Regions from separate parts of the Photobacterium sp. SP02 genome, predicted to be linked through region 2. Evidence: predicted binding sites of a transcription regulator. Region 2 holds the regulator's gene; each other region holds the start of a gene.
The links. Region 2 encodes CRP, which controls carbon source genes, mostly activating them, when cyclic AMP is high. Its sites were predicted from a motif close to TGTGANNNNNNTCACA; they were not measured.

Region 1 (7,274 bases), on a different contig from region 2:
AGGATGCCTCGACATGGCTGGGGAGAGACAATAACGCCCGGCAGACCAGGCAGCGTCAGCGGCAGGTGCCGGCAGACGCGGTCTTTCCCTTTATTGGCAGTTTCCTGTGGCAGCCAGTCGAGCCGGCTGCCACAGATCAGGTTCAGAATCGGTCAACCGATACCAGAGGTATCAGTAACCGCCTTCTGCGGCTTTCTCGCCTTCACCCAGCGTATTGAGCAGGTTTGCCAGCAAGCTGGATGCACCAAAACGATAGTGCGCGCTGTCTGCCCAGTCGGCACCCAGAATACAATCAGCCATCGCCAGGAACTGCTGTGCGTCTTCAGCGGTACGTACACCACCGGCAGGCTTAAAGCCTACGCTGTCCTGTACGCCCATGTCTTTGATTACCGTCAACATAATCTCTGCTGCTTCAGGCGTTGCGTTCACCGGCACTTTACCCGTGGAGGTCTTGATGAAATCCGCACCGGCTTTGATAGAAATTTCAGAGGCTTTGCGGATCAGTGCCGGCTCTTTGAGCTCACCGGTTTCGATAATCACTTTCAGCAGAATATCACCGCAGGCGGCTTTACACTGTTTAACCAGCTCAAAACCCACATCTTCGTTACCGGCAATCAGAGCGCGGTACGGGAACACCACATCCACTTCATCCGCGCCGTAAGCAACGGCCGCTTTGGTTTCAGCCACGGCAATCTCAATGTCATCGTTGCCGTGCGGGAAATTGGTCACTGTGGCAATACGGACATCCGGCGTGCCCTGCTCGCGCAGCTGCTTTTTGGCAACCGGAATAAAACGCGGATAAATACAAATCGCCGCGGTATTACCAACAGGGGTTTTCGCGTTCTTACACAGTTCGATCACTTTCGCATCGGTATCGTCATCGTTCAGTGTGGTCAGATCCATCAGTTTTAACGCACGCAGTGCAGCCGTTTTTAAATCGCTCATGACTTTCTCCAGTCGATTATGTTCTACCAAGTGTCCTGTTCACTTTGCTCACTCAGACAGTGGCAACTCTGCAGATTGTAGCCTCAGAGAAACAGAAGCGGACTTGATTCCATGAAGACTCAGGCCCTTTACAGCGTGCCCGATCGACGTCCTTTTCACCGCACAAGGTGGCTATCACCTTGCCAGCCATTCATTTTTGCATCCTAATTCACAAAATTATCAGAATACTTACACGCAGATATCATCAATCCGCGATTCCACGCTGCCATTTTACCAAGGAGCTCAGAGGCAAACCATACAATAGACGTTTCCCAGAGTGGATAATGTGTTGACCCAGCACGCAGCTATCGTCACCTCTCCGCCCGGCCCCTTCGGATCACTTCTGATCCCTTGCTCAGGAAAAGAAACGTTCAATCAGCCATTGATACAGTTGTCCGCCGAGATACACACCAACAATGCCCATCACTCCGGATAACACAGGCGGAGCCGGAATCGGCAATTTGAGTGCGGAAAACATCAGCCCGACTATCACACCTGCCAGTAAAGCCACGATTACATCATGCATGCTGTCACTCCCGTCGTTGTGACCAGACCGGGAGAGCGAAGCAGTCCGGTTTGGAAATACTCACAGAGTGTAGACTGCAGAAAACCAAGTGTCTGCTGACCCCTTAAGCATGCGCGTGCCGCCTGAGTGAAGGAAGAGTCAATTGGCGCTTTTTAGCGGCTTTTACCGGAAATGATTCAGATAGTTACTGATTCTGTTGACAGCCGCCATTGTCAGCGGCAAAGAAAATGCGAGGCAAAAAAAAAACGCCACAGCTAAGCTGTGGCGTTTTCAATCTAACGGTTTCTGACTGAATTACAGTGACAGGAACAGACCTGCAATCGTTGCAGACATCAGGTTAGACAGCGTACCTGCGGCAACGGCTTTCATACCGAAGCGGGCAATGTCGTGACGACGGCTTGGTGCCAGACCGCCCAGACCACCCAGCAGGATAGCGATAGAAGACAGGTTGGCGAAGCCACACAGTGCGAAAGAGATAATCGCTTTGGTCTTCTCAGTCATCGCTACACCAGTTTCAGCAACCAGCAGACCACCATCAGCCACATCTTTCAGGTACGGCGTGAAGTTCAGGTAAGCCACGAACTCGTTCACGACTATTTTCTGACCGATGAAAGAACCGGCAACCTGTGCTTCATTCCAAGGCACACCAATCAGGAAAGCCAGCGGCTGGAAGACATAACCCAGGATCAGTTCCAGCGTCAGCTCAGGCATACCGAACCAGCCACCAACACCACCCAGAATACCATTGATCAGTGCAATCAGACCGATGAACGCCAGCAGCATCGCACCGACGTTCAGTGCCAGTTGCATACCGGAAGAGGCACCCGCAGCCGCTGCGTCAATGACGTTAGCAGGCTTGTCATCGTGACCTTCATCATCTTTATCAACGCCCAATTGATCCACAGGCGTTTCTGTTTCAGGTTTGATGATTTTCGCAAACAACAAGCCACCCGGTGCCGCCATGAAAGAGGCTGCAATCAGGTATTCCAGCGGTACACCCATAGAGGCATAACCGGCCAGTACACCACCGGCAACAGACGCCAGACCACCACACATCACCGCAAACAGCTCAGACTGAGTCATCTTAGGTACAAACGGACGCACAACCAGTGGTGCTTCGGTCTGACCCACGAAAATGTTTGCTGTTGCAGACATGGATTCGGCACGGGACGTTCCCAGCGCTTTTTGCAGTGCGCCACCCAGAATGTTAATCACAAACTGCATGATACCCAGATAGTACAGTACGCTGATCAGTGCTGAGAAGAACACGATAACCGGCAGCACTTTCAGGGCGAAGACGAAACCGCCGCCACCGAAGACTTCAAACATCTTGCCTGAAACCAGACCGCCGAACAGGAAGGAAATCCCCTGATCACCATATCCGATCACATTGGCAACGAATTGCGATGCACCATACAGCACATCACGGCCTACCGGCACATACAGAACAAATGCGCCGAAGAAGAATTGAATGGCAAACGCGCCACCCACGGTACGTAAGTTAATAGCTTTACGGTTATCAGACAGCAGCACAGCCACAAGCAGCAGCACAACCATCCCAACCAGGCTCATAAACACGCTCATAGTTTATGGCATCCCTATAGTTAAATTTTGGCGTCTCGACAATTCGGCTCTCTCAAGAGTCGGGCGCATTATACGCATGGCAACTTACAGCATGTAATGCACACATCACACTTTGATTGGAAACCGAGTGAAAGTTGAACATCAAGTGTGATGAAACTCACACCAAAGCACTACCTGATGCATAAAGAAAAGCCAGAGAAATGTCAGAATCATCAAATTTGAGAAGGCAGTGCAAACAAAACTTCTGCATTTTTGCTAGTAGCAGCAGCAAGTACCGCCAATGATTCTGATCTCAGTTCAGCCAGAGCCGCCAGCACTAACGCCACTCTGTCCGGCTGATTCGGCTCTCCCTGGTAACCGGCCAACGGCATATCTGGCGCATCGGTTTCCAGTAACATTGCATCAAGAGGTAACTGAGTCATTGTAGTTCGAGTTTTGTTCGCTCTGCGATAGGTGATCGTACCACCTACTCCAATTTTGATACCTAGATCAAGAAGTTGAGACGCTTGCTGCAAACTACCACTGAATGCATGATAAACCCCTCCCCGAATTGGCGGGCAGGATTTCAGGCATTGCATCAGTTCAGGAAAGGCTTTGCGGCAATGAAGTATCACCGGCAGGTTAAATTGATTGGCGAATTCCAGCTGCCTGATCAACCAGCCCATTTGCTGCTGTCTGTCTGCATTGGGGATAGCAAAGTCCAGCCCGCATTCCCCGACAGCCACACAGCGGTTGCCCGCCTGCTGGCTGACCGTTTCCAGCCTGCTCTCCAGCTGGTTCAGTGTGTCGGCATCATGCTCGGAAGCAAAATACGGGTGCATGCCCAGCGCATAGAAGAGTGCCGGCTGTGCAGGGGATGCCGTGCGGGCACACAAGGTCTGAATGGGCTGCCAGTTACGCGCCCCGACCGATGGGATCACGATATGGCTGACGCCAGCCTGCCCGGCCTGTGCCAGATAGGACTCTGGTTCAGCGGCAAACGGCGGAAAATCGAAATGGCAGTGACTATCTATCAGCTGCACCTGAGGTATCCTTTTTCACTGACTGACACGCTCTTGCCCTGGCAGCGCGCTGCGCCGGATGACGGTCATCGTCTTCATCATAGCGGACGGGCGCACAGCAGCGCCGGTTTTCCGGCACAAAGCCCATACGCTCGCACCAGGCATCATAGTGAGCCAGCCAACGGCGGATCAGAGTTAACATGGCACCTTCTTCCTAAATAGCGGAGAATCTCTGTGGTCATTATGTCAGGCAAAAAACACAATCAACATACCGGCATTCAGATCTTGGGCAAGGAATGCGCTCCAATGTGACTGCAGTCTTTCACTCCAACACTGTTTTTCCCAAAATCAGCCATTCAGCCCAAGTCTTTCTTCCATTTCAGCAAATCATCACGGTTTATGATACTAAGCCCGCAAGGCTCAGCGACCATATACACCCATGAACAAATACAGTTTTCTTTTCTTACTCTCATTAACAGCGTGTGGAGGGGAAAACACCCCATCGGCATCCTCCGGAAGTCTGCCAGATACACCGCATGACAATGGGCATCCCCCTGCGATCACTTTACCGCAAGATCCCATCAGCAAAGCCGTACAACAGGGCGATCCCGCACTGTTGCCTGCCGATGCCGCCCTGCTTGAACAAAGAATTACAGATCTGATCGATGCTGAGCAAACGGCTCTCACTGTTACGCATCAGCAGATTTTTGGTAATAAAGCGATCGATTATGATCCTAGCCGAAACTCCCGGCTTTTCAGCTTGCACACATTAACCAGCGCCAAAGAACTGATCACGGGTAACCAGGGAAATACGCTGGCCACCGTCAGTGAACAGCAATCGCGCCGCAGTGTCGCTTTTGGCAGTAACATTTTGCGCGACCTTGATGCTGGCGAGAACGCGGCCTTCGCATCACACATGAAAAGCATCACAGATTGGTTGCTTGTCCCCGCCTCACTTGCGGAGAAAGATACTGTCAGCGTGTCTTTTATGTTGCTCAGCAACAGCCAGTACAACCAGTCGAAAAATTGGCTTGCCAGCCGCTACCCCACAATAGAAACCACCCTCTGCAGTAATCAAGCGCAACTGGCAGAGTGTTTATCATCAGCACACCTTATCATTACCGGTTCCAGCGGCGCGCTCAGCGAATCTGCGGTTCAGACCGCCCTCAGTGCCGCGGCAGCCCGTAAACAGTCCCTGCTGTATGTCCACACTAACAGCTGGAATGCGGCACCGCTGACCAACCTGGTTCTGACCTACTTTGGCGCCCGAACCGAGGAGATAGGCGGAGCAGGGAATTATTTTTCGCAAGATAAAGCTAACTGGACATCTGCCGCCGATATGCGGTCTGAGACTGGGCTGCTGGCTCAGATTCATGCACTGGTAAAGCACCTTCAGTACGATAGCTTCAGCTTCTCTGTTGCAGATTGCGAAGATGACAATGCGAACTGCAGCAATATTCCAGCTTTTAACCGTGAGTTTCTTTCCCCTGCCGGATCACTGCGCCAGCTCATTGGCTCCTTAGATGCAACCGCGACAGATATCTTTGCCCTTCCGGGGCAGTATACACTGGAAAAACATCTGATCCTGCTGGCGGATAAATACCGTGAAGCAGTGCAGTTTCCTATGTCAAAGAACACGGCATCCACTCTCGCGTTTTTAAAGAGTTATTATGCCGACCACCTGGTGTATAACGCGCGCCGGTTCAATCCGGTTCAGCCTGATTTAGGCAACTTCAGCCGGACTGACTTCAGCCACATCACGCCAACAGAAAAAAACGTCACGCTGGTCAGCCGGCAGCCCTGGCGAGCAGCAGGTGTCTATGCCCTTCCGGGTCAGACGTTTAGTGTTACCCGCACCGATAACAATGATGCGGTGGCCGCCAGTATCTCTATCAATACCCAGCGCCCAGCGTCCACCAAACAGATGGCCGTCAGCAATGGTTATAACCGCCCTAAATACCTCCAGTCTCACCGCCTGGCGATTAAAGCCGGCCAAACGCTGACGATCACTTCTCCCTATGGCGGCCCGATCCAGATTGGCTTTACCGACAAGGGAACAGCAATGACCTTTTCCTTTCGCCAGATTGGGCTCCATCCTTACTGGCAGCTGGGTCAAAACGATGCGGCCTTTCTCGCAGCCTTGAACAACAACGCCTTCGACTGGGCGGAAGTGGCAACTGAACATTTTGAAATCCATTCGCGAAACAACCGGATGCAAACCACACTGTCCGAAAACAGCCGCTGGGATACGCCCGGTGAAATGGCAGATTTCATTACGACTTATCACCACAGTGCGCTCAGGGCGCTGGCGGGGAGTCAGGGTGAAAACATAGCCCCTATCAGTGAGGTGCAATCCTTTGCAGACCAGCATCAGTTCAGCGTCCCCACCTGGGATCAGATTCAGCACATGAATGCCGACCAGCCGACCTGTGGTTATGGCTGCTCGGGTAATCCCTACGATGCCGGTTGGGCTTTCAGCATTCTGGGTCACGGTGACCTGCATGAAGTGGGTCACAATGTCGAAAGCGGCAGATTTAAATTCAATGGCTTTGAAGGGCATGCAACCACGAATTTTTATTCCTATTACCCTAAATCGCTGGCAGCCATCAATGAGCCGGGTTATGACCATCAGTGCCAGTCGTTGCCGTTTGACGACTTACTGGCTGACATTGAACAAAGCCAACTGACCGCCGATCCCATGGCCTATATGGCGAGCCGCTACAGTAGCAGCTGGAGCCAGGGGGTTACTCTCATTATTCAAATGCTGATGCACGCTCAGGACCAAGGGTTACTGGCTAATGGCTGGCACTTAATCCCGCGGTTACATTTACTGGAAAAAGCCTTTTCTCAGGCCGCTGGGGACAACAGCGACTGGGAGGCCAAAAAAGCGACGCTTGGATTTGCAAACTTTTCTCGCGAGGAAGCCCGTGCTCTGGACAATAACGACTGGTTACTGATTGCCGCCAGCTACGCGGCCGGCCTGGATTATCGCCCCTATCTGGATTTGATGGGATTGACCTACAGCGCCAAAGCCGGTCATCAGGTCGCGGCCTTTGGCTTACCAGCCGCCGAGCGGGTCTTTTTCAACCCACTCTCCAACAACGGCTATTGTGATAGTCTCAGCCAGCCCAAAGTCTATTTCTGAGTAAGACGTTACAAAAAAAGCCCCTGAAATCAGG
Region 2 (7,274 bases):
TGACTGTTTCGACGTCACGGCTTGGACAGAAAAAGACGGCGAGCCGGATGAGATTATGGGTATCAGCCATCGCACTCTGCCGCTGGAAGGTGTCCAGTTCCACCCGGAAAGTATTCTTACTGAGCAGGGTCATCAGTTGCTGGCCAATTTTCTGCGTCGTTGAAACCGGCTTTTATCCCTCCTGTTACCTGTCCCTTTCTTTCTCTTTTTTCGCTGACAGGCCTTGTCAAATGTGGCCTGGCTAATGAGTCATTAGTCTTTCTAATGGGTGTTTTTGGCGATTTTGGCTGTCTCACAAGCGCGATCTGCATCACTTTTCTTAACATTGGCCGAAAAATATTCATCCGTCCTTTGTCGCAAGCTTATGCACTTGGCCAAATCATGAACAGGGGCATTGATTCCTACAGGGAAAAACACCTTTCCTTAAAATCGTCTTAATAAGTTTTCCTTACTCGCGCATAAATATGTATCCATCGCAGTTATATGACGCACTTTCCGCAAAGGAAAAACATTTTCTGCTATTGGAATCGGTTAAAATTATGTAAATACTATGCGCAAAGCGATATACACAGAAGGAAAGTATAATGGCGACGGATCAAAAAGTAGGACGTCAAACCTTTGATGAGGTCATGGTACCTTGTTATGCCCCAATGCAAATCATCCCGGTGAAAGGTAAAGGTGCCCGTGTGTGGGACCAGGATGATCGTGAGTACATCGATTTCGCCGGTGGTATCGCGGTGAGCTGCTTGGGCCATTGTCACCCGGCTATGGTGTCAGCACTGAAAGAGCAGGGTGAGAAAATTTGGCACCTGAGCAACGTCATGACCAATGAGCCGGCACTGCGCCTGGCGAAAAAACTGACGGAAGTCAGCTTTGCCGAGAAAGTCTTCTTTGCCAACTCTGGCGCCGAAGCAAACGAAGCCGCGCTGAAGCTGGCGCGCCGTTACGCGGCCGACAAATTCGGTCCGGAAAAAGACGAGATCATCGCCTTTAAACAAGGTTTCCACGGCCGTACTTTCTTTACCGTGACCGTAGGTGGCCAGGCGGCCTACTCTGACGGTTTCGGTCCTAAGCCTCAGGCGGTGACGCACCTGCCTTACAACGATCTGGCCGCGCTGGCCGCACACATCTCTGACCGCACCTGTGCTGTGATGATGGAGCCGCTGCAAGGCGAGGGCGGTATCGTCTCTCCGACCCAGGAATTTATCCAGGGCGTGCGTGAGCTGTGTGACAAACACAACGCACTGCTGGTTTTCGATGAAGTACAAACAGGTAACGGCCGTACCGGTGAGTTCTACGCGTATCAGGGGCTGGGCGTGACGCCTGACATCCTGAGCACAGCGAAATCGCTGGGTGGCGGCTTCCCGATTGGCGCCATGCTGACCACCACTGAGCTGGCACAGCACCTGAAAATCGGTACCCACGGTTCTACCTACGGCGGTAACCCGCTGGCCTGTGCCGTGGCCGAGGCTGTGGTTGAGGAAGTCAGCAAGCCGGAAGTGCTGGCCGGTGTCAAAGAGCGTGAGCAATGGTTCCGCGACGGGATTGAGAAAATCAATGCCCAGTACCCTATCTTCTCCGAAGTACGCGGTAAGGGCCTGTTGCTGGGCGCAGCCCTGAATGCTGACTGGCAGGGCCGTGCACGTGATGTGCTGCTGGCGGCCGGCGAAGAAGGTCTGATGGTGCTGGTAGCCGGTACCAATGTCGTGCGTTTCACGCCTTCTCTGGTGATTGAAAAATCGGATGTCGAAGAAGGTCTGGCCCGTCTGGAACGTGCCATCGCCAAGCTTTACAACCAATAATAAGACAAGGGCAGGCACCATCGCTTGCCCTGCTTGCTGCCCCGGGTGTCACCCGGGGTAGTTTTTAGAAGAGAAAGAAATAACAGATATTCAGAGTTAGCAACCTGTGTTGCTACCTGCATCAGGAGGGAGTTCGATGCTGGTTATACGTCCAATTACAAAAGCTGATTTACCTGCACTGATGATGTGCGCCGACGAATCAGGTCACGGCTTCACATCATTGCCGGTTAATGAGGAGATCCTCAGCAATCGGATTGCGCATTCAGTGGAAAGCTTTAATAAAGACGTCACTGCACCGGGTCCGGAAGGCTACCTCATGGTGGCGGAAGACACTGAGACAGGCGAAATTGCTGGTACGACCGCCCTGGAAGCGGCAGTCGGACTGGATAACCCATTCTATACTTATCACCTCAGCACCCTGGTCCATAATTCACATCATCTGGATGTGCACAAAGTGCTGAAGGTACTGACGTTCGGTAATGACTACACGGGTGTGAGTGAACTGTGCACCTTATTCCTGCGTCCTCAGTGGCGTCAGGGACTGAACGGAAAGCTGCTGTCCAAGTGCCGTTTCCTTATGCTGGCCGAGCACAGCCACCGTTTTTCTGACACTGTGATTGCCGAAATGCGCGGTGTATCAGATGAGCAGGGAAATTCCCCGTTCTGGGAATGGCTGAAAGAGCACTTTTTCTCGATTGATTTCGTCGAGGCCGATTACCTGACAGGGATCGGCAAGAAAGAATTTATTGCCGATCTGATGCCGAAATTGCCCATTTACGTCAACCTGCTGAGCAAAGAGGCCCAGGCCGTGATTGGACAGGTGCACGACAATACGCGCCCGGCGCTAAAATTGCTGGAAGCGGAAGGTTTCGTCAACCGTGGCTATGTCGATATTTTTGATGCCGGCCCCACGGTGGAGTGCGATCTTCGCCATATCGAGTCGGTCCGTGCATCTCAGCGCTGTACGGTTGAGATCGGCGAACATCACAGCTCGCATAATTACATCATCAGTAATACCCGTTTTGCCGGTTTCCGTGCAACGGTAGGTAAAGCGGCACTGGATGGTGAACGTAATCTGGCCATCATTTCTCCGGAAATGGCCAAGGTGTTAGAAGTGAAAAACGGGGATCAGGTTCGCCTGATTGCTCAATAACTAGGGTGGAATACAAAATGACACAATGGATTGCAGGCAACTGGCAAGCCGGTCAGGGCGAAGCGATGCAGTCGCTGAACCCATTCAGCGGTGAAGTGATCTGGGAAGGTAAGAGTGCCACAACCGAGCAGGTTGAGCAGGCTGTGGCCAGCGCACGTCAGGCACTGGTGACCTGGCGTCATACCCGCCTGGAAGAGCGTCAGGCTATCGTTGAGCGCTTCGCTGCCCTGGTCAAAGACAACAGCGAGCACATTGCCCGCACTATCGCCGAAGAAACCGGCAAACCGCTGTGGGAAACGCGCACTGAAGCCGGCGCCATGGTGGGTAAGATTGCGATTTCTCTGCGTGCTTACAATGAGCGTACCGGTGAGCGTGAAAAAGACGTGGCCGGTACCAAAGCCGTACTGCGTCACCGTCCGCTGGGCGTGATGGCGGTATTCGGTCCGTATAATTTCCCCGGCCACCTGCCAAATGGCCATATCGTACCTGCGCTGCTGGCGGGTAACACTGTGGTGTTTAAGCCCTCTGATCTGACGCCGAAAGTGGCGGAAGAAACCATCAAGCTGTGGGAACAGGCGGGTCTGCCAGCCGGTGTGCTTAATCTGGTTCAGGGCGCGCGGGCGACCGGTGAAGCCCTGGCACAGTCGGCCGGTATCGACGGCCTGCTGTTTACCGGCAGCGCCAATACAGGTCATATCCTGCACCGTCAGTTTGCCGGTCAGCCAGGCAAAATGCTGGCACTGGAGATGGGCGGCAACAACCCTATGGTCATCTCCAAGGCCTACGGCGACCTGAAATCCACTGTGTACACCATTATCCAGTCGGCTTTCATCAGTGCCGGACAGCGTTGTACCTGTGCCCGTCGTCTCTATGTCCCTGCAGGGGCAGAAGGGGATGCCCTGATTGCGGCGCTGGTCGAAGCGGCCAAAGCCATTAAGGTGGACGGCCCGTTTGCCGAGCCGCAACCTTTCATGGGCCCGCAAATCTCGACGCTGGCCGCCGATAACATCGTGGCAGCCCAGCAGCGTCTGATTGATATGGGCGGTGAGCCGCTGCTCAAAGCCGAACGCGGCCAGGGCGCCATCGTGACCCCGGGCATCATTGAAGTCAGTAAGATTGCCGAACTGCCGGACGAAGAATACTTCGGACCATTGCTGCAGGTGGCACGTTACCAGGAGCTGCCTCAGGCGGTCGAGATGGCCAACAACACCCGTTACGGCTTGTCAGCCGGTCTGGTCTCTACTGACGACAGTGAGTGGGAATACTTTATCGATCATATCCGTGCGGGTGTCGTCAACCGTAACCGCCAGTTGACCGGTGCCAGCGGCGATGCGCCGTTCGGTGGTCCGGGTGCCTCGGGTAACTTGCGTCCGAGTGCTTACTACGCGGCGGATTATTGTGCATACCCAATGGCATCTATGGAAGGTGAGGCAACCGAATTGCCGGCACAGCTGTCTCCAGGGATCCAACTGTAACTCATACTTAACCCGTATTTTCGAAGGGGAACCGCATCATGGAAAGAGTGGAAAAATTGTTTGAGGCCCTGTGGCAGGACTTTACTACCCGTCTTTGCCCGTCGGCGGCGCAGGTACACGATCTGCTGACAGAGGAAGAGCCTCTGCAAAATGATCATATTGCGCTGCGTACCTTTAATCTGCCTGGGGTCAGCCTGGATGTTCTGGCTGCGCCTTTTATTGCCATCGGCTACAAGCCGTGCGGCACCTACCATTTCGAGCAGAAGAAACTGTACGCTGAGCACTTCGAGCACCCGAATCCGGCTGCCCCGAAAGTGTTCATCAGCGAACTGCTGGTCGGTCAGTGCTCTGCACAATTGCAGAACACGGTACGTGCGCTGGTCAAGCAGATCCCTGACGGGGCAATGAATGATGCGTCCTTCCTCTATAACGGCCGTTTATGGGAGCTGGATTTTGCGACCTATGAAATGCTGGCCGCGGAAAGCGAGTATGCCGGCTGGGTGGCCGCTCACGGTTACGGTGCCAATCACTTTACGGTGAGTGTCAATCAGCTGGAGCAGTTCACGGAAGTGGCGGCGGTTAACAGCCTGCTGCGCCACAACGGGTTCAGCATCAATGAAGCCGGCGGCGAAGTGAAAGGCAATCCGGAAGTGATGCTGGAGCAGTCATCCACTATGGCTGATCGTGTGGATGTGTCCTTCACCGACGGCGTACGTACTATTCCAGGCGGTTTTTATGAGTTCGCCAAGCGCTACCATCAGGCAGACGGGGAACTCTATCCGGGCTTTGTCGAAGCCTCAGCCGACAAAATCTTCGAAAGTACCAATATGTGATGCAGCCTGGCTGACAAACACCTTAAACAGCGGCCTTCTGGTCGCTGTTTTTTTAGCTCTGGTATCTTGGTGTCAGTGCTGCTGATCCAAAGGCAGCATCCAGGCATCACTGTCACGACTCAGGATCCCGGCGTGCAGACCGGCTTCCTGTTCCAGTAACTGGCGCGGCGACTGAAACCCTGTCATCTCCACTGATGCTGTGAGAAAACGGCCCATAGTGACCACAGGGCGGGTTGGCAGCTGGCTGTGCTGCGCATTCGGGGCAAAACGTTCGATATCCATATCGCGACATCCACATAAAACTGATATGCCAAATGTAGCAATAGGAATGAGGAAGGCAACTGAAAAACTGTGAGGTGACTAGAGGAACCTGATGCAAAGCCGGGGGATGGTGTGCAAATGCAAGAAAAGCCGCACGGGCGGCTTTTCTGATACTCACATTGGCTGCATCACAGCTGAGTGATCAGCGAGTGCCGTAAACCACTATGGTTTTGCCGTGGGCAGAAATCAGGTTCTGCTCTTCCAGCATCTTGAGGATGCGGCCAACGGTTTCACGGGAACAGCCAACGATTTGACCGATTTCCTGACGGGTGATTTTGATCTGCATCCCGTCCGGGTGGGTCATGGCATCAGGTTGTTTGGCCAGATTTAACAGCGTCTGGGCAATACGACCGGTCACATCCAGGAACGCCAGGTCGCCAACTTTCTGGCTGGTGACTTGCAGACGGCGCGCCATCTGAGCAGACAGTCGCATCAGAATATCCGGGTTGACCTGGATCAGCTGACGGAATTTCTTAAAGGAAATCTCTGCCACTTCACATGGTGTTTTTGCACGAACCCAGGCAGTACGCTCCTGGCCTTCTTCAAACAGGCCAAGCTCACCGATGAAGTCGCCCTGGTTGAGGTAGGACAGAATCATCTCTTTGCCTTCTTCGTCCTTGATAAGAACGGCAACGGAGCCTTTAACGATGTAGTAGAGGGTCTCTGCTTTCTCGCCAGCGTGGATCAGTGTACTCTTTGAAGGGTACTTATGAATGTGGCAATGAGAAAGGAACCACTCCAAGGTTGGATCTGTTTGCGGTTTACCTGGAACCATATTACTAACTTCCTCTGCAGTGTATTGCCCAACAACGTCATTCCTTGAATTGGGGTTGGGTATAACAATATCATTGTTTGCCAACTAGGATATTCAGTCAACGGCTGGGCTGCAAGCGCATGTGAACATTCAGTCCAAGAGTTTAACTTTTTTCGACACGCATTGCTTGATATTGGGTGACGATAAATGCACATTTTGGACGCATTACTGTGCACATGATCACACAGTTGTGACTTAGTTTTTAAATGCGGGTTTGAGTAGTAAGGAGCATCGCATGCAATCACGTGTTAAATGGGTAGAAGGTTTGACTTTTGTCGGCCAGTCAAACTCGGGCCACAGTGTGGTCATGGACGGTAACGGCGGCAAAACGGCGCCGAGTCCGATGGAACTGGTGCTGATGGCAGCCGGCGGTTGCAGCTCTGTCGATGTGGTCGACGGCCTGAAAAGTGCCGGCCAGGCCATCACGGCCTGCGAAGCCAACATGACCTCAGAGCGCCGCGAGCAGGCGCCGCGTTATTTCACCTCGGTCAATCTGCATTTCGTGGTGACTGGCCATGATCTTGATGAAGCGCTGGTGGCCAAAGCGGTCGGTGATTCGCTGGAAAAATATTGCTCTGTGTGCCTGATGCTGGGCAAAGGTGTCACGCTGACACATTCTTATGAAATCGTCGCCGCTTAATGGTGTTTCGGGAAAGCCGCGCCGGTTTTCCCCCTTATTTTTCGGTGAGCAGTATGATCATCCCCTGGCAAGAATTGGACTCAGAGACACTCGATAATTTGATAGAACACTTTGTCCTGCGCGAAGGCACGGACTATGGCGAGCGCGAGCTGAGTCTGGCGCAGAAGGTCGCCAGAGTCAGGCAGCAACTGGATAGTGGCGAGGCAGTGATTATGTTCTCTGAACTCCATGAAACG
Region 3 (7,274 bases), on a different contig from region 2:
ATGATGGTCAGCAGGTTGTTAGCGGATTTTTCTATCGTCAGCAGGTAATCGTGCTGGCTGGCACTGAGCCGGGTTTTGAGCATCTGGCGGGTAAAGCCAATGACGCCGTTCAGCGGTGTGCGCAGTTCGTGAGACATATTGGCCAGAAATTCGGATTTGACCCGGGCAGCTTCCTGAGCGCGTTTCTTGGCAATATCCAGCTCAACGTTCTGTATTTCCAGCTGCTCAAGGGTTTCACGCAGATCAGACGTGGCCTGATCGATGCTTTGCTGCATTTCGATATGGTAGTCAGACAGCGAAATGGCCATGGCATTGATACCGTTTTTCAGGTTATCCAGCTCACCCAGCAATTCACCTTCAATCCGGATATCGAGATGCCCGCGGCGAATTCTGTCCACAACACTGATCATGTGCGAGATCGGGCGGGTGACATCCCGCATCAGGCGATAGGCAAACAATCCCGACAGGATCAGGCCCAGCAGCAAGACCATCAGCGCAGTGAACACTTCCTGATACTGCTGCAGCCGCAGCGGGCTCATGTCCATTTCAATGGCGATGTAACCCAGCGCCCTGGCCTGAAACCCTGGGGCGGACAGGTTACTTTGCTGTGCTTCTGTCAGTATAGGGGCCCGCATGATCATGGTGCTGTCATTGATGATGATGTCAGGCAGGAAGGGGATCGGCTGATCATCGGGGAACATCAGTGCCTCAAAATTCCGGTGGAAATTTGAGGTCACAAACAGCTCATTATTGCCGTCAAATACCGCGATACTGCGTACAATATCGGAATGCTTGCGATGGGCATAACTGATGATGCGTCTGACCGCTTCACGGTTATGATCTGCCATGCCGTATTCGGTGGCAATCGCCAGCGGCTCTATGATGCTGGTGCCGGTTGCAATCAGCTGATGCTCCAGATCACGGTAGCGGCTCAATGTGAAAAATGCGCTCAATAGCAGGCCAATGATCAGGGTTGGTGCTAATGTCAGGGTGAAAACCCGGGCGCGAAGTCCGTATTTGGTCATGGTTACAAGAATTCGATTCTGTGGGAGAATTGCTGTCTATGCTGGTCACGCAAGCATGTTCCAGCCCTTAGCTTAATGAATCTTTACCGTAGCGACAATTGATGTCGATCCGGCGTTGTCCTGAAAAGGCGACAGAACACCGTGAGTTACAACATTATGGCACGCTTTTTTAAGCCGACTAAACGAATTGTCAGCGACACCAAACACAAAGAAGTGATGGTTTCACGTCTCGACCATCTGGGCTCTGGTATCGCCCATCTCGACCGCAAACCGGTTTTTATTCCGGGATTGCTGCCTGGCGAACGTGCGCTGGTGCAGCTCACTGACAATAAAAAACACTATGCCCGGGCGAAAGTCATCAAACGGCTGACTGACAGCCCTGAGCGCATTACACCTCAGTGTCCTGTTTATGACCAGTGTGGTGGGTGTAACTTGCAACATCTCTCTCATTCTGCCCAGGTATCGGCTAAGCGCCAGTCTCTGGGGGAGTTGATGGCGAAGTTTGCCTTGGGGGGAGAAAACGAGACGGCGACGGCATTAGTGCAGGACGAACCTGTGACCGGTGACCCGTGGCAGTACAGACGGAGCGCGCGTTTCAGCCTTAGGTTTGAATCCGGCAAAGGGCTGTGTTTTGGTTTTCGCCAGGAGCAGAGCAAAGAGATTGTTGATATTGAGCATTGTCCTGTACTGGCGGCTTCGCTGAATGCTCTGCTGCCGCCTTTGCGTGAATTACTGGCGCAATTGCAGGGTCGCCGGAACCTGGGGCACGTCGAGCTGGTCGAAGCCGATAATGGCCCTGTGGTCTTGATCCGACATCTCAAACCATTTTCTGACCCGGATATGACGAGCATTCAGCAATTTGCTGACAGTCATCATGTTATGCTTTTCCTGGCGCCGGAACCTGATGAAGTGACTCAGCTGGCCGGTGACACACCTTGCTATGCTGTGAACGGTTTGACGCTGCAGTTCTCGCCCAAAGATTTCATTCAGGTGAACCGGACGGTGAATGCCCGGATGATAGAGCAGGCACTGGACTGGCTGGATATTCAGCCGCAGGACAGAGTGCTGGATCTTTTCTGCGGCCTGGGTAATTTCAGTTTACCGCTGGCTCAGAAAGCGCAGCAAGTCGTCGGTGTCGAAGGGGTGGATGAGATGGTGCAGCGGGCCAGTGACAACGCGGCACGGAATCAGCTCGCGAATACGGCTTTTTATCAGGGTAATCTTGAGCAGGGGATTGAGTCGTTCAGCTGGGCCAGCAAAGGTTTCGACAAAGTATTGCTGGATCCGGCACGCGCGGGTGCTGCCGGGGTAATGAAAGAAGTGGCAGCGCTATCACCCAGCCGGATTTTATATGTCTCCTGCAATCCGTCCACGCTGGCGCGGGACAGTCAGGTACTGTTGCAACAGGGCTACCAGTTGCAACGGCTGGGAATGCTGGATATGTTTCCCCATACGGGGCACTTAGAATCTATGGCACTGTTTATCCGCACCTGATGCCAGGCTGAGCCTGCGAAGGCCGCCGGGAGTAACAGAAAAGCCATCCGTAATAACGCTATACAGGACAGAATCATGGTCGCAGTTCGCGGTGCGCATTTGAAGGAAAACGCTAAATTTGAGTTGGTACCCTGGGTAGAGAGTCTGCTGCAGGATGCTAAAACCTCGGACCGTCTGATCCAAACTTATCAGCGCTGTGAAGCGCATCTGGACAACAAGGAAGCGGCCGGCCAGTTATTGTGGCGTGGCCGGGAAATGGTTGAAATCCTGGTGATGCTCAGTATGGATACCGACACCCTGGTGGCGGCCCTGCTGTTCCCGCTTGTTGAAGGTGGCTTCTACAAGAGTGATGACATCAAAGAGGAATACGGCCAGACCATTCTGCAAATGGTCAAGGGCGTCAAGCAGATGGCGGCAATCAGCCAGTTGAATGCCATTAAAGAAGGCGCGGCGCAATCGGCACAGGTCGATAATATTCGCCGCATGCTGCTTTCTATGGTGGACGACTTCCGCTGCGTGGTGATCAAACTGGCCGAGCGTATCTGTAATCTGCGTGAAGTGAAGGACGAGCCGGATAATGTTCGTCGTGCCGCCGCGCGGGAGTGTTCCAATATCTATGCTCCGCTGGCAAACCGTCTAGGTATCGGTCAGCTTAAATGGGAAATCGAAGATTACGCGTTTCGCTACAAACACCCGGAGACTTATAAGCAGATCGCCAAACAGCTGTCTGAGCGTCGTATCGACCGGGAACACTACATCGACCATTTCGTGAAGGATCTGGATGAGTCGATGAAAGCCTCGAATATCAAGGCTGAGGTGCATGGACGCCCCAAGCATATCTACAGCATCTGGCGCAAAATGCAGAAAAAGAATCTCGCCTTTGATGAGCTGTTCGATGTGCGTGCGGTGCGTATTATCGCGGACCAGCTGCAGGACTGCTATGCGGCACTGGGGGTGGTGCATACCAAATACCGCCATCTGCCCAAAGAATTCGATGACTATGTAGCCAACCCTAAACCTAACGGTTATCAGTCGATCCACACTGTGGTGATCGGCCCGGAAGGCAAAACCATTGAGATCCAGATCCGCACCAAGCAGATGCACGAAGAGTCCGAGCTGGGGGTGGCCGCGCACTGGAAATACAAAGAATCCGGCACCTCTGCCGGCGCCCATTCTGCCTATGATGAGAAAATCAACTGGCTGCGTAAGCTGCTGGCCTGGCAGGAAGAAATGTCCGACTCCGGCGAAATGCTCGAAGAGCTGCGCAGTCAAGTCTTCGACGACAGGGTCTATGCCTTCACCCCGAAAGGGGATGTGGTCGATCTGCCCTTGAATGCCACCCCGCTCGATTTCGCCTACCACATTCACTCTGAGGTCGGCCACCGTTGTATCGGGGCCAAAGTGGAAGGGCGAATTGTGCCTTTCACTTATCACCTGCAAATGGGCGATCAGGTCGAAATCATCACCCAGAAAGAGCCGAATCCATCGCGTGACTGGCTGAATCCGAACCTGGGCTTTGTCAATTCCAGCCGGGCACGAGCCAAGGTGCATGCCTGGTTCCGCAAGCAAGACAGAGATAAAAACATCACGGCTGGGCGGGAAATTCTGGAGCAGGAGCTGCATAAAATCGGCGCCACCATGAAAGATGCCGAGTCCTACGCCCTGAAGCGCTTTAACGTGAACTCGACGGATGAGTTGTTCGCCGGTATCGGTAGCGGTGATCTGCGTATCAATCAGGTCATTAACCATATCAATGCGCTGGTGAATAAGCCCACGGCTGAAGAAGAAGATCAGCAGCTGTTGGAGCGTTTAACCGAGGCGGGCAGCAAGGCCAGCCAGAAAAAACCGCAGCGCGACGCCGTAGTGGTGGAAGGGGTGGATAACCTGATGACCCACCTGGCGCGTTGCTGCCAGCCCATTCCCGGCGATGACATAGTGGGCTTTGTGACACAGGGGCGGGGGATCTCGGTTCACCGCAGCGACTGTGAACAGCTGGAAGAACTGCGTCATGTCGCGCCGCAGCGGATCATTCATACTGTCTGGGGCGGCAGCTTTGCCGGGCGCTACACGCTGACCGTCAGGGTAACCGCTTCTGAGCGTAACGGCCTGATTAAAGATCTGACCAACACCATGCACAATGAAAAGGTCAAAGTGGCCGGGGTGAAAAGCCGGATCGATTTCAAAAAGCAGATGGCGATCATGGATTTTGATATTGAACTGACCGATCTCGACAGTCTGGGCAGACTGATCCTCCGCCTGGAGCAGGTGAAAGATGTCTTTGAAGCCAGACGACTGCACTGATCTCATCCTATCGACAGAACGGGCCCCGGCCCGTTTTCTGCCCAATGACAACGCTACACAGAGCACAGGAAAACCATTATGAGCGACAAGCCCATCAGCATCTTACTTTCCATCATGACGCAGCTGCGCGACCCGCAGCGGGGGTGCCCCTGGGATCTCAAACAGGATTTTGCCTCTATCGTGCCTCACACGCTGGAGGAAGCCTATGAAGTGGCAGATGCCATTGCCGAAGAGAACTGGGATGATGTGAAGGAGGAGTTGGGCGATCTGTTATTTCAGGTGATCTTCTACAGCCAGCTGGCGAAAGAAAAAAGCTTGTTTGATTTTGATGATGTGGTCGGCGCGATCAACCACAAACTGATTCGTCGCCATCCTCATGTTTTTGCAGATAAAGATTTCGCCGATGAAGCTGCGATACATGCGAACTGGGAAGCGGAAAAGGCCAAAGAGCGTGCAGAAAAAGGGCAGGATGACAGTATTCTGGCTAATATCCCTAAGGCAATGCCTGCGCTGAACCGGGCCGATAAAATCCAGAAACGTTGCGCCCGGTTGGGTTTTGACTGGCCAACACTGGGACCGGTGGTTGACAAAGTGCAGGAAGAAATCGACGAAGTGATGGAAGAAGCCCATCAGGCGGTACCCAATCAGGAACGTATCGAAGAGGAGATCGGCGATCTGCTGTTTGCTGTGGTGAACCTGAGCCGGCACCTGAAAGTGAAACCGGAAATGGCCTTGCACAAAGCCAACCGTAAGTTCGAACGCCGGTTTCGCGAAGTGGAGCGCTGTGTGCTGGAACAGGGCAAGCAGATTGACGCTTGTTCACTGGATGAGCTGGATGCCGAGTGGGAAAATGTTAAGCGCAAGGAAAAGTCTGTTTCAGCATCAAAGTGAGTACTAACCCGCAAGCGGACTTTCCATCAAGGATACCGGGCTTGATTTGGAACAAAAAGCGTCTGGGTTTACTGTGATAGTTTTCACGTTGTGGCAATAAAATGTGTCTGGTATACTAATTTCCCGTCCAGATACTTTTTATCCTCTACACCAATCTTCCAGGTTAAACATGACAACGAATTACATTTTTGTGACGGGCGGTGTTGTATCCTCCCTAGGTAAAGGTATTGCTGCAGCCTCACTGGCGGCCATCTTAGAGGCCCGTGGTCTGAAAGTGACCATGATGAAGCTAGACCCTTACATTAACGTTGATCCAGGCACTATGAGCCCGATTCAACACGGTGAAGTATTCGTTACGGAAGACGGTGCAGAGACCGACCTTGACCTTGGTCACTATGAGCGTTTTATCCGTACCAAGATGACCAAGCGCAACAACTTTACTGCTGGCCGTGTCTATGAAGACGTGCTGCGTAAAGAGCGTCGCGGTGACTATCTGGGTGCGACCATTCAGGTCATCCCTCATATTACTAACGCTATCAAAGAGCGTGTGATTGCCGGTGCAGAAGGCCACGACGTCGCTATCGTCGAAGTGGGCGGTACGGTCGGTGATATCGAGTCCCTGCCATTTATGGAAGCGATTCGCCAACTGGGCGTGCAGCTGGGCCGTGAGCGTGCGATGTTTATGCACCTGACTCTGGTGCCTTACCTGGCCGCGGCCGGTGAAGTGAAAACCAAGCCTACTCAGCACTCAGTCAAAGAACTGCTGTCTATCGGTATTCAGCCGGATGTGCTGATCTGCCGTTCTGACCGCATGATTCCGGCCAATGAGCGAGCCAAGATTGCCTTGTTCTGTAACGTGCCGGAAAAAGCCGTTATCTCAATGAAAGACGTTGACTCCATCTACAAGATCCCTCAGCTGATTAAGTCGCAGGGTCTGGATGAACTGGTGTGTCAGCGCTTTGGTATTACCGCCCCGGAAGCCGATCTGAGCGAGTGGGAGCGCGTTATCTATGAAGATGCCAATCCGACCGGTGAAGTGACTATCGGTATGGTGGGCAAATACACCGAACTGCCGGATGCGTATAAGTCAGTCAACGAAGCACTGAAGCATGCGGGTCTGAAAAACCGCTTGTCTGTGACCATCAAATACGTTGATTCACAGGATGTTGAATCAAAAGGCGTAGAAATGCTGGCAGGTCTGGATGCGATTCTGGTACCGGGCGGTTTTGGTGGTCGTGGTGTTGAAGGCAAGATCATGACAGCGCAATATGCGCGTGAAAACAACATCCCTTATCTGGGCATCTGCCTGGGTATGCAGGTGGCGCTGATCGAGTTCGCCCGAAATGTGGCGGGCATGAGCGGTGCTCACTCGACGGAATTTGACGCTAAATCACCGTATCCTGTGGTGGGCCTGATCACTGAATGGGTCGACAGCGAAGGTAACGTGGAAGAGCGCACGGAAGAGTCGGATCTGGGCGGTACTATGCGTCTGGGTTCTCAGCTGTGCCATCTGGAAGAGGGCAGCAAAGCCCGTGAAATGTACGGCAGTGCAACCATTCACGA
Region 4 (7,274 bases), on a different contig from region 2:
CCGGCCTCGCTTGACGTAATCTTTGGTTGCCACAATGTTTTGATGATTGTTGGACTAATGGTCAGACATGGTACAAAGAAGTGCCCACACTGGCTAGTGTCGGGAAGCCTGTACCTGCCGAAGAGGCAGAGCTTCCCGATCATTCTGTGACCTTTTGCTCAAAGTGATGATTTTTTCAGCTCAGGTCGCGCTGGCTATTGCGGATTGCCTGGCGGTGGCGCGGCACTTTCCCGGATGACCAGTTTGGCATCCAGCAGGCGCGAACCGGCAGCTATATCCTTGCCTTGTAAGATGTCCAGCAGCATCAGCATCGACTGACGGCCAATTTCATAGCGGGGCTGCGACACTGTGGTCAGCGGCGGATCGCAGTATTCGGCGAACTGAATATCATCAAACCCGACGATGGACAGATCCTGAGGAACATTGATCCCTAATCGCTTGGCTTGCTGCATGGCGCCGATGGCCATGACATCGTTGTGGCACAGCAGGGCGGTCGGCGGCTCCGGCAGCGATAACAGGGTGGTCACGGCGCGGGCACCGCCGGCAAAGGTGAAATCACTTTTTACCGTGTAAGCCGGATTCAGTTCTGTGCCGGCGCGGCGCAGGGCCTGCTGATAACCCTGGGAGCGGAACTGGCAGAGCATGGCTGTGTCGGGACCTGTGATCTGGGCTATGTGCTTGTGACCCATCTGGGTCAGGTAGTTCACGGCTTCAAACGCGGCGGTCAGGTTATCAATGTGGACAGTCGGCAGCTCCAGCTCAGGGGCAAACTCACAGGCCATCACCATAGGAGGCAGGTTTTTCTGCTCCGGTTTGCTGATATCAAAGGGTAAATCCGTGCCCAGCAGTAACATGCCGTCCGCCTGCTTGGTGAACACCAGATTCACGAATGAGTTCTCCCGGCTTTTCTGCTGGCCGCTGTCGCCCAGCAGCACCAGATAACCATATTCCATCGCCGCTTCTTCTATTCCCCGGATAATTTCCGTGAAATAGGGATCGCAGATGTCGGGGACGATAGCGACAATGGTTTTGGATTCATTGCGCCTAAGGTTACGAGCCAGGGAATTCGGGGAATAGCCAGCATCCATGACAGCCTGTTCGACTTTTTTACGGGTCGAGGCTGACACTTTTTCCGGGTTCATCAGCGCGCGCGACACGGTCGCGGTAGAGACTCCGGCTAGCTGGGCAACATCCTTCATTGTCGCCATAAATAGTTCCTCTCTAAGACATTTCTCTCAATAATGCTGGAGGATCGCAACCAAATCGGTGCAGAAACCTGGTCCAACAAGCCTGTTATTGTAGGCGCTTTATGCGGGTTTAAACATGTGCCAAATAGCATAAATTACATTGGGCTTGTGATCCAAATCGCATTAATTGTCTTATCTTCAGCTTAAATCCTGAGGTTCGACGTCCAGTGACCAGCGCACTTTCCGCGCCAATGGCAGCAAGTTAATGGCAGGACGCGCCACAGACAGCAGAGTTTGCAGGGTTTTCCGGTCAGGCGCCTGCAGCAGTAACTGCCACCGGTAGCGGCCGGCGCGGCGGGAGAGAGGCGCCGGATTGGGCCCCAGCACCAGAGTGTGTGACTCAAACAGCGGACTTGCTTCCAGAACGCCGCGCACCTGATGGAGAAACTGCTCGGTCAGCTCACTTTGCGCCGCTTCGGCTCTGAACAGTGCCAGATAGGTAAAAGGCGGCAGCATGGCCTGACGGCGTTCTGTCAGCGCCTGGGCGGCAAAGTGGTCGTACCCTTTGTAGAGAAGTGCCTGAAGCAGACTGTGTTCCGGGTGGTGGGTTTGCAGCAGCACTTCGCCCGGTTTGCTGGCGCGGCCGGCGCGGCCGGCGACCTGGATGAACAGCTGTGCCAGCCGCTCCGCTGCACGAAAATCATTGCTGAACAGTGCGCTGTCGACATCGACCAGCGCCACCAGGGTTACGTCGGGAAAGTGGTGACCTTTGGCCAGCATCTGGGTGCCGATTAGGATCTGGTATTCCTTGTTCCTGACTGCTTCCAGGTAATTGTCCAGGCTGCCTTTACGGCGGGTGCTGTCGCGGTCAATACGGACGGTTTTGAATTCAGGGAACAGGGTGGCAAGCTGATGTTCAAGCTGCTCGGTGCCGACCCCGACTGTCTGGAGCTGGGTTGAACCGCACTGCTGGCATTGGGGCATGACAGGACGCTGGGTCTGGCAATGGTGACAGCGCAGCTCGCCGGAGTGCTGATGATAAGTGTAATACGCATCGCAGCGCTTGCACTCCGCCAGCCAGCCGCATTCGTGGCACATCAGGGCCGGCGCGAACCCGCGGCGGTTGAGAAACAGCATCACCTGATTGCCGGCGCTCAGATGCTGACGCATACGGGCAATCAGCGGTGCGGACAGCCCAGCCTCCAGATGGAGCCCCTTCATGTCCAGCACCCCGTGACGGGCGGCCTGCGCGTTACCGGCGCGGCGGGTCAGGTGCAGGTGGTGGTATTTGCCGGTTCTGGCATTGTGCAGGGTTTCCAGTGCCGGGGTGGCTGAACCGAGCACAATCGGAATGTTTTCTTTGCTGGCCCGCAGCACGGCCATGTCCCTGGCGTGATAGCGCAGGCTGTCCTGCTGCTTATAGGATGAGTCATGCTCTTCATCGACAATAATGATGCCGAGATCGGCAAAGGGGGTGAACAGGGCTGAGCGGGTACCAATAATGATGCCGGCCTGATTGTCGCGCCCGGCCAGCCAGGCGCTGAGGCGCTCGGTATCATTCAGGCCGGAATGAATGGTGAACAGCGGCACGTTGAAGCGGCGCTGAAAACGGTTGATGGTCTGCGGCGTCAGACCAATTTCCGGCACCAGCACCAGGGCTTGTTTGCCGGCGGCCAGCACCGGCTCAATCAGGTTGAGATAGACTTCGGTCTTGCCTGACCCCGTCACCCCTTCCAGTAAATAACAGGCATAATCCGGGTTGGCATTGACGCTGGCAATCGCCAGCGCCTGCTCTTCGTTGAGGCGGGGTTTCTCTTCGGTGACCGCGAAATCCGTGGGCCAGTGGCCGCTGGGCGCTGTGGTGTGAAAACTCTCGACCCAGCCTTTTTCTGCCAGCGTTTTCAGGGTGGCGCTGTTCACCTCCTGATCGAGCAAGGCATCGTGACTCAGCGCGCCATGGCGCAGCAGCGTCAGTACTTTTGCCTGCCGCGGTGCCCGTTTGAGTGCCGCCAGAGGGTGTTCCTGACCTTTTTCTGTCAATTGCCAGTAACGAATCTCGGCATTGGCCGGTCTGCCTTTACGTAGGGCCGAAGGCAGGGCATTGGCCAGCGTATCGCCCAAAGGGTACTGGTAGTAGCGGCTGGTCCACTCCAGCAACTGAAACAATGGCGGCTGCCACAGCGGTTCGCTATCGAGAACGGCCTTGAGGGGCTTGAGCTGGTCGCGGGGAAAATCGGACTGCCCGGTCAGGGCAATGACTATCCCGGTCAGCTGCTGACGGCCAAATGGCACCCGTACCCGGCCACCGACCACAGGCCGTTGGCCTGATGGGATCAGGTAGTCGAAGCTTTTGTCCAGCGGAACGGGCAGGGCAACCCTGGCGATGGTGGCAGTCATGGGTATCGGCTGATATCACTTATACTTACAGGTAGAGGGCAGTGTACCTTGCACAGGGGGTGAGGCAAAGCAAGACGACACTGCGATTGCAGGTTGATCTGTGTCGGCTGATTGATTATCATACGCCGCCTATTTGTCCAGCGCCTTTGGCCTGGCAGTATTTATTAACCACGTGTGGTGCCCGGCTTTGGATCGGGAGAGCGACACGGCCTTAGCTTAGAGGTTTCCCATGAAACAAGGTATCCACCCAGAATACACAGCTGTAAACGCACGTTGTTCTTGCGGCAACGCTTTTGTCTTTAATTCAACTATGAAAAAAGACATCAACCTGGATGTGTGTGACAAATGTCACCCATTCTACACTGGTAAGCAGCGTCAAGTGAGCACCGGTGGCCGTATCGACAAATTCAACAAGCGTTTCGGCGCTCTGTCTAGCAAGTAATTGCGTTAAGACACTGTCGAGAAAAGGGACGCTCAGGCGTCCCTTTTTGCTGTCTGCTGTTTCTCCCTGCCTTAAATGACTGATTTATTAGTCGTGATGACTCCCGCTCGTTTTCTCCTGCATATCTTCTGGCCTGTCACTGTCATTGCCTTGGTATTACCAGCTTGTGCGAACTAGGATTTTGTGCTGCTATCGAATATGATTGATTGTTCAATACCGAACCGAACAGAACATCCATCCATTCAGGATTCTAATAATTATGTCTGAAGATTTTCGTCAACAAGCACTTCACTATCATGCTTACCCTGTCCCCGGGAAAATTTCGGTTGAACTAAGCAAGCCTGCCAATACAGTAGAAGATCTCGCTCTGGCCTACAGCCCTGGTGTGGCTGAGCCGGTGCGGGAAATCGCCCAGAATGCAGAGAATGTGTATAAGTACACAGGTAAAGGCAACATGGTTGCTGTGATTACCAATGGTACGGCCATTCTTGGCTTGGGTAACCTGGGGCCGCTGGCCTCGAAGCCGGTCATGGAAGGCAAGGCTCTGCTGTTCAAGCGTTTCGCTGGCCTGGATTCAATTGATATCGAAGTGAAACACCGTACCATCGACGAGTTCGTTGATACTGTGGCCAATATCGCCGACACCTTTGGCGGTATTAACCTGGAAGATATCAAAGCCCCCGATTGTTTTGAGATTGAAAAGCGCCTGATCGAGCGCTGCCAGGTGCCTGTGTTCCATGATGACCAGCACGGTACGGCGATTGTAACGGCTGCCGGTATGCTGAACGCACTGGAGCTGCAGGGCAAAGATATCAAAGAAGCAGTGATCATCTGTCTGGGTGCCGGCGCAGCGGCCGTCGCCTGTATGGAACTGTTGATCAAATGCGGCGCGCAGCGTGAAAAAATCTACATGCTGGATCGCAAAGGGGTGATTCACACCCGTCGTGATGATATCAACGAGTATAAGCAACTGTTTGCCAACAACACAGACAAGCGCACCCTGGAAGATGTAATCGAAGGGGCGGATATCTTTGTCGGTGTTTCTGGCCCGGATCTGCTGGCGCCTGAGTCGCTCAAGCTGATGGCCGACAAGCCGATCGTGTTTGCCTGCTCAAACCCGGATCCGGAAATTAAACCTGAGCTGGCCCATGCGGTTCGCAATGATCTGATCATGGGAACCGGCCGTTCGGATTATCCGAACCAGGTGAACAACGTTATTTGTTTCCCGTTTATTTTCCGTGGTGCGTTGGATGTGCGTGCCAGCGAAATTAACGATCAAATGAAACTGGCGGCGGTCAACGCTATCCGCGAACTGGCCAAAGAGCCGGTGCCGGCAGAAGTGGTGAAAGCTGCAGGGGTGGATAAGCTGGAGTTCGGTCCTGACTATATTATCCCTAAACCTATGGATCCGCGTTTGTTGCCACGGGTTGCCAAAGCGGTTGCGGTAGCGGCGGTGGAATCCGGCGTTGCCCGTATCGAAATGCCTGTGGGTTACATGGAAGTGTAATGACACACAGTGTGTGCTTATGATTGAAAAAACCAGCCATATGGCTGGTTTTTTTTTATCTCAGGGCGTTATCTTGATTATTCGTTGATGTCTTCGTATTCAATACCCAGGCTGTCCATGATGGCCTTGGCTTCTGCCGGCAAATCGTCAGGACGATCTTTGCGGATATCTTCATCCGTTGGCAGTGGCTGGCCGGTGTAAGCATGCAGGAATGCCTCGCACAGCAGTTCACTGTTGGTGGCGTGGCGAAGGTTGTTTACCTGACGGCGGGTGCGTTCATCTGTGAGGATTTTCAACACCTTTAATGGGATAGAGACAGTGATTTTCTTGACCTGCTCATTTTTCTTGCCATGTTCCGCATAAGGGCTGATGTACTCACCGTTCCACTTTGCCATTGTTTACCTTCTCAGCGATATAGGGTTTTGAAATATTGTATGGGGGGAATTTTAGCGGCATTTACTGCCACAAGCAAAGACATATAGACGTCTAGAAGTGTTGACGTCTTTTTTAAATCTCGCTAAGGTTGAGGCATCTTACTCTCGTCGGCCTCTGGCCTGGTCCCAGAAACAAGGAAGCAAATTACATGAGTGACAAGAAAACAGCTACTATCGCTGTTCGCAGCGGCATTGAAACCGATCAGCAATTTCGTGCAGTGGTGCCACCTATTTACTTGACCTCAACCTATGGCTTCCCTGAATTAGGGACTTTACCTCAGTATGATTATTCCCGCTCGGGAAATCCGACCCGTAATTTATTGGCAGACACCCTGGCAGAGCTGGAAGGCGGGGCCGGCGGTGTGGTGACCAGCTGTGGTACAGCGGCGATCAACCTGCTGGCCACGGCGCAACTGGGGCCAGATGATCTGGTTGTGGCGCCCCATGACTGTTACGGCGGCACCTACCGCTTGTTCAATACCCGTGCCGGCAAAGGTGACTTCAAGGTACTTTTTGTCGATCAGGGCAACCCTCAGGCGCTGGCAGAGGCATTAGCGAAAAAGCCGAAACTGGTGTGGGTCGAAACGCCGTCCAACCCGCTGTTGCGGGTGATCGACGTCGAGCAGCTGTGCCAGCAGGCGCACGATGCGGGGGCGCTGGTGGCAGTGGACAACACGTTTCTGTCACCGGCACTGCAGCAGCCGATCGCCCTGGGCGCAGACTTCGTGGTGCATTCCACCACCAAATATATCAATGGGCATTCCGATGTGGTTGGCGGGGTGCTGATTGCCAAAGACAGCGAGCACGCCGAGAACTTGTCCTGGTGGGCTAACTGTATCGGCGCCACCGGCGCGCCCTTTGATGCTTACCTGACCCTGCGCGGTGTGCGTACTCTGATGGCGCGTATGCGTGTCCATGAAGAAAACGCTGCCCGGCTGCTGGCCTATCTGCAAACCCAGCCGCTGGTAGGCAAGATTTATCACCCCAGCCTGGCTGATCACCCGGGTCATGAGATTGCGGCCCGGCAGCAAAAAGGTTTTGGCTCCATGCTGAGTTTTGAGCTGGCCGGCAGCACGCAGCAACTGGAAGTTTTTGTGGCGTCTTTAAACGATTTCTCTCTGGCTGAGTCACTGGGCGGCACGGAAAGTCTGATTGCGCATCCTGCCAGCATGACCCACCGAGCCATGTCGGATGAGGCGCAGCGCGAGGCAGGTATCTTGCCGTCGCTGCTGCGTCTGTCTGTGGGCCTGGAAGATGCCGATGATTTGATTGCCGATCTGGTCCAGGCCTTTGCCAAAGCGGCGGAG

Region 1: the regulator CRP is predicted to act here: its motif matches at 3,241-3,256, upstream of P0Y67_RS08250 (NupC/NupG family nucleoside CNT transporter).
Region 3: the regulator CRP is predicted to act here: its motif matches at 5,784-5,799, upstream of P0Y67_RS09945 (CTP synthase).
Region 4: the regulator CRP is predicted to act here: its motif matches at 1,223-1,238, upstream of cytR (DNA-binding transcriptional regulator CytR).

What each region holds. Positions count from the first base shown of each region.
Region 1 covers NZ_JASJOJ010000013.1:75,724-82,997, forward strand. The annotation lists gene deoC (deoxyribose-phosphate aldolase) at 172-945, opposite strand; gene P0Y67_RS08245 (XapX domain-containing protein) at 1,340-1,510, opposite strand; gene P0Y67_RS08250 (NupC/NupG family nucleoside CNT transporter) at 1,805-3,094, opposite strand; gene P0Y67_RS08255 (TatD family hydrolase) at 3,307-4,116, opposite strand; gene P0Y67_RS08260 (hypothetical protein) at 4,100-4,297, opposite strand; gene P0Y67_RS08265 (ImpA family metalloprotease) at 4,535-7,240, shown strand.
Region 2 covers NZ_JASJOJ010000028.1:18,206-25,479, reverse strand. The annotation lists gene P0Y67_RS13265 (aminodeoxychorismate/anthranilate synthase component II) at 1-163, shown strand, start outside; gene P0Y67_RS13260 (aspartate aminotransferase family protein) at 585-1,802, shown strand; gene astA (arginine N-succinyltransferase) at 1,939-2,955, shown strand; gene astD (succinylglutamate-semialdehyde dehydrogenase) at 2,973-4,430, shown strand; gene P0Y67_RS13245 (DUF1338 domain-containing protein) at 4,469-5,263, shown strand; gene P0Y67_RS13240 (hypothetical protein) at 5,336-5,545, opposite strand; gene crp (cAMP-activated global transcriptional regulator CRP) at 5,727-6,359, opposite strand; gene P0Y67_RS13230 (OsmC family protein) at 6,634-7,038, shown strand; gene P0Y67_RS13225 (YheU family protein) at 7,092-7,274, shown strand, end outside.
Region 3 covers NZ_JASJOJ010000018.1:16,747-24,020, reverse strand. The annotation lists gene barA (two-component sensor histidine kinase BarA) at 1-1,025, opposite strand, end outside; gene rlmD (23S rRNA (uracil(1939)-C(5))-methyltransferase RlmD) at 1,182-2,519, shown strand; gene relA (GTP diphosphokinase) at 2,595-4,820, shown strand; gene mazG (nucleoside triphosphate pyrophosphohydrolase) at 4,899-5,711, shown strand; gene P0Y67_RS09945 (CTP synthase) at 5,881-7,274, shown strand, end outside.
Region 4 covers NZ_JASJOJ010000044.1:15,980-23,253, forward strand. The annotation lists gene P0Y67_RS16510 (SPOR domain-containing protein) at 1-33, opposite strand, end outside; gene cytR (DNA-binding transcriptional regulator CytR) at 195-1,208, opposite strand; gene priA (primosomal protein N') at 1,386-3,584, opposite strand; gene rpmE (50S ribosomal protein L31) at 3,814-4,026, shown strand; gene P0Y67_RS16530 (malic enzyme-like NAD(P)-binding protein) at 4,286-5,533, shown strand; gene metJ (met regulon transcriptional regulator MetJ) at 5,611-5,928, opposite strand; gene P0Y67_RS16540 (O-succinylhomoserine (thiol)-lyase) at 6,117-7,274, shown strand, end outside.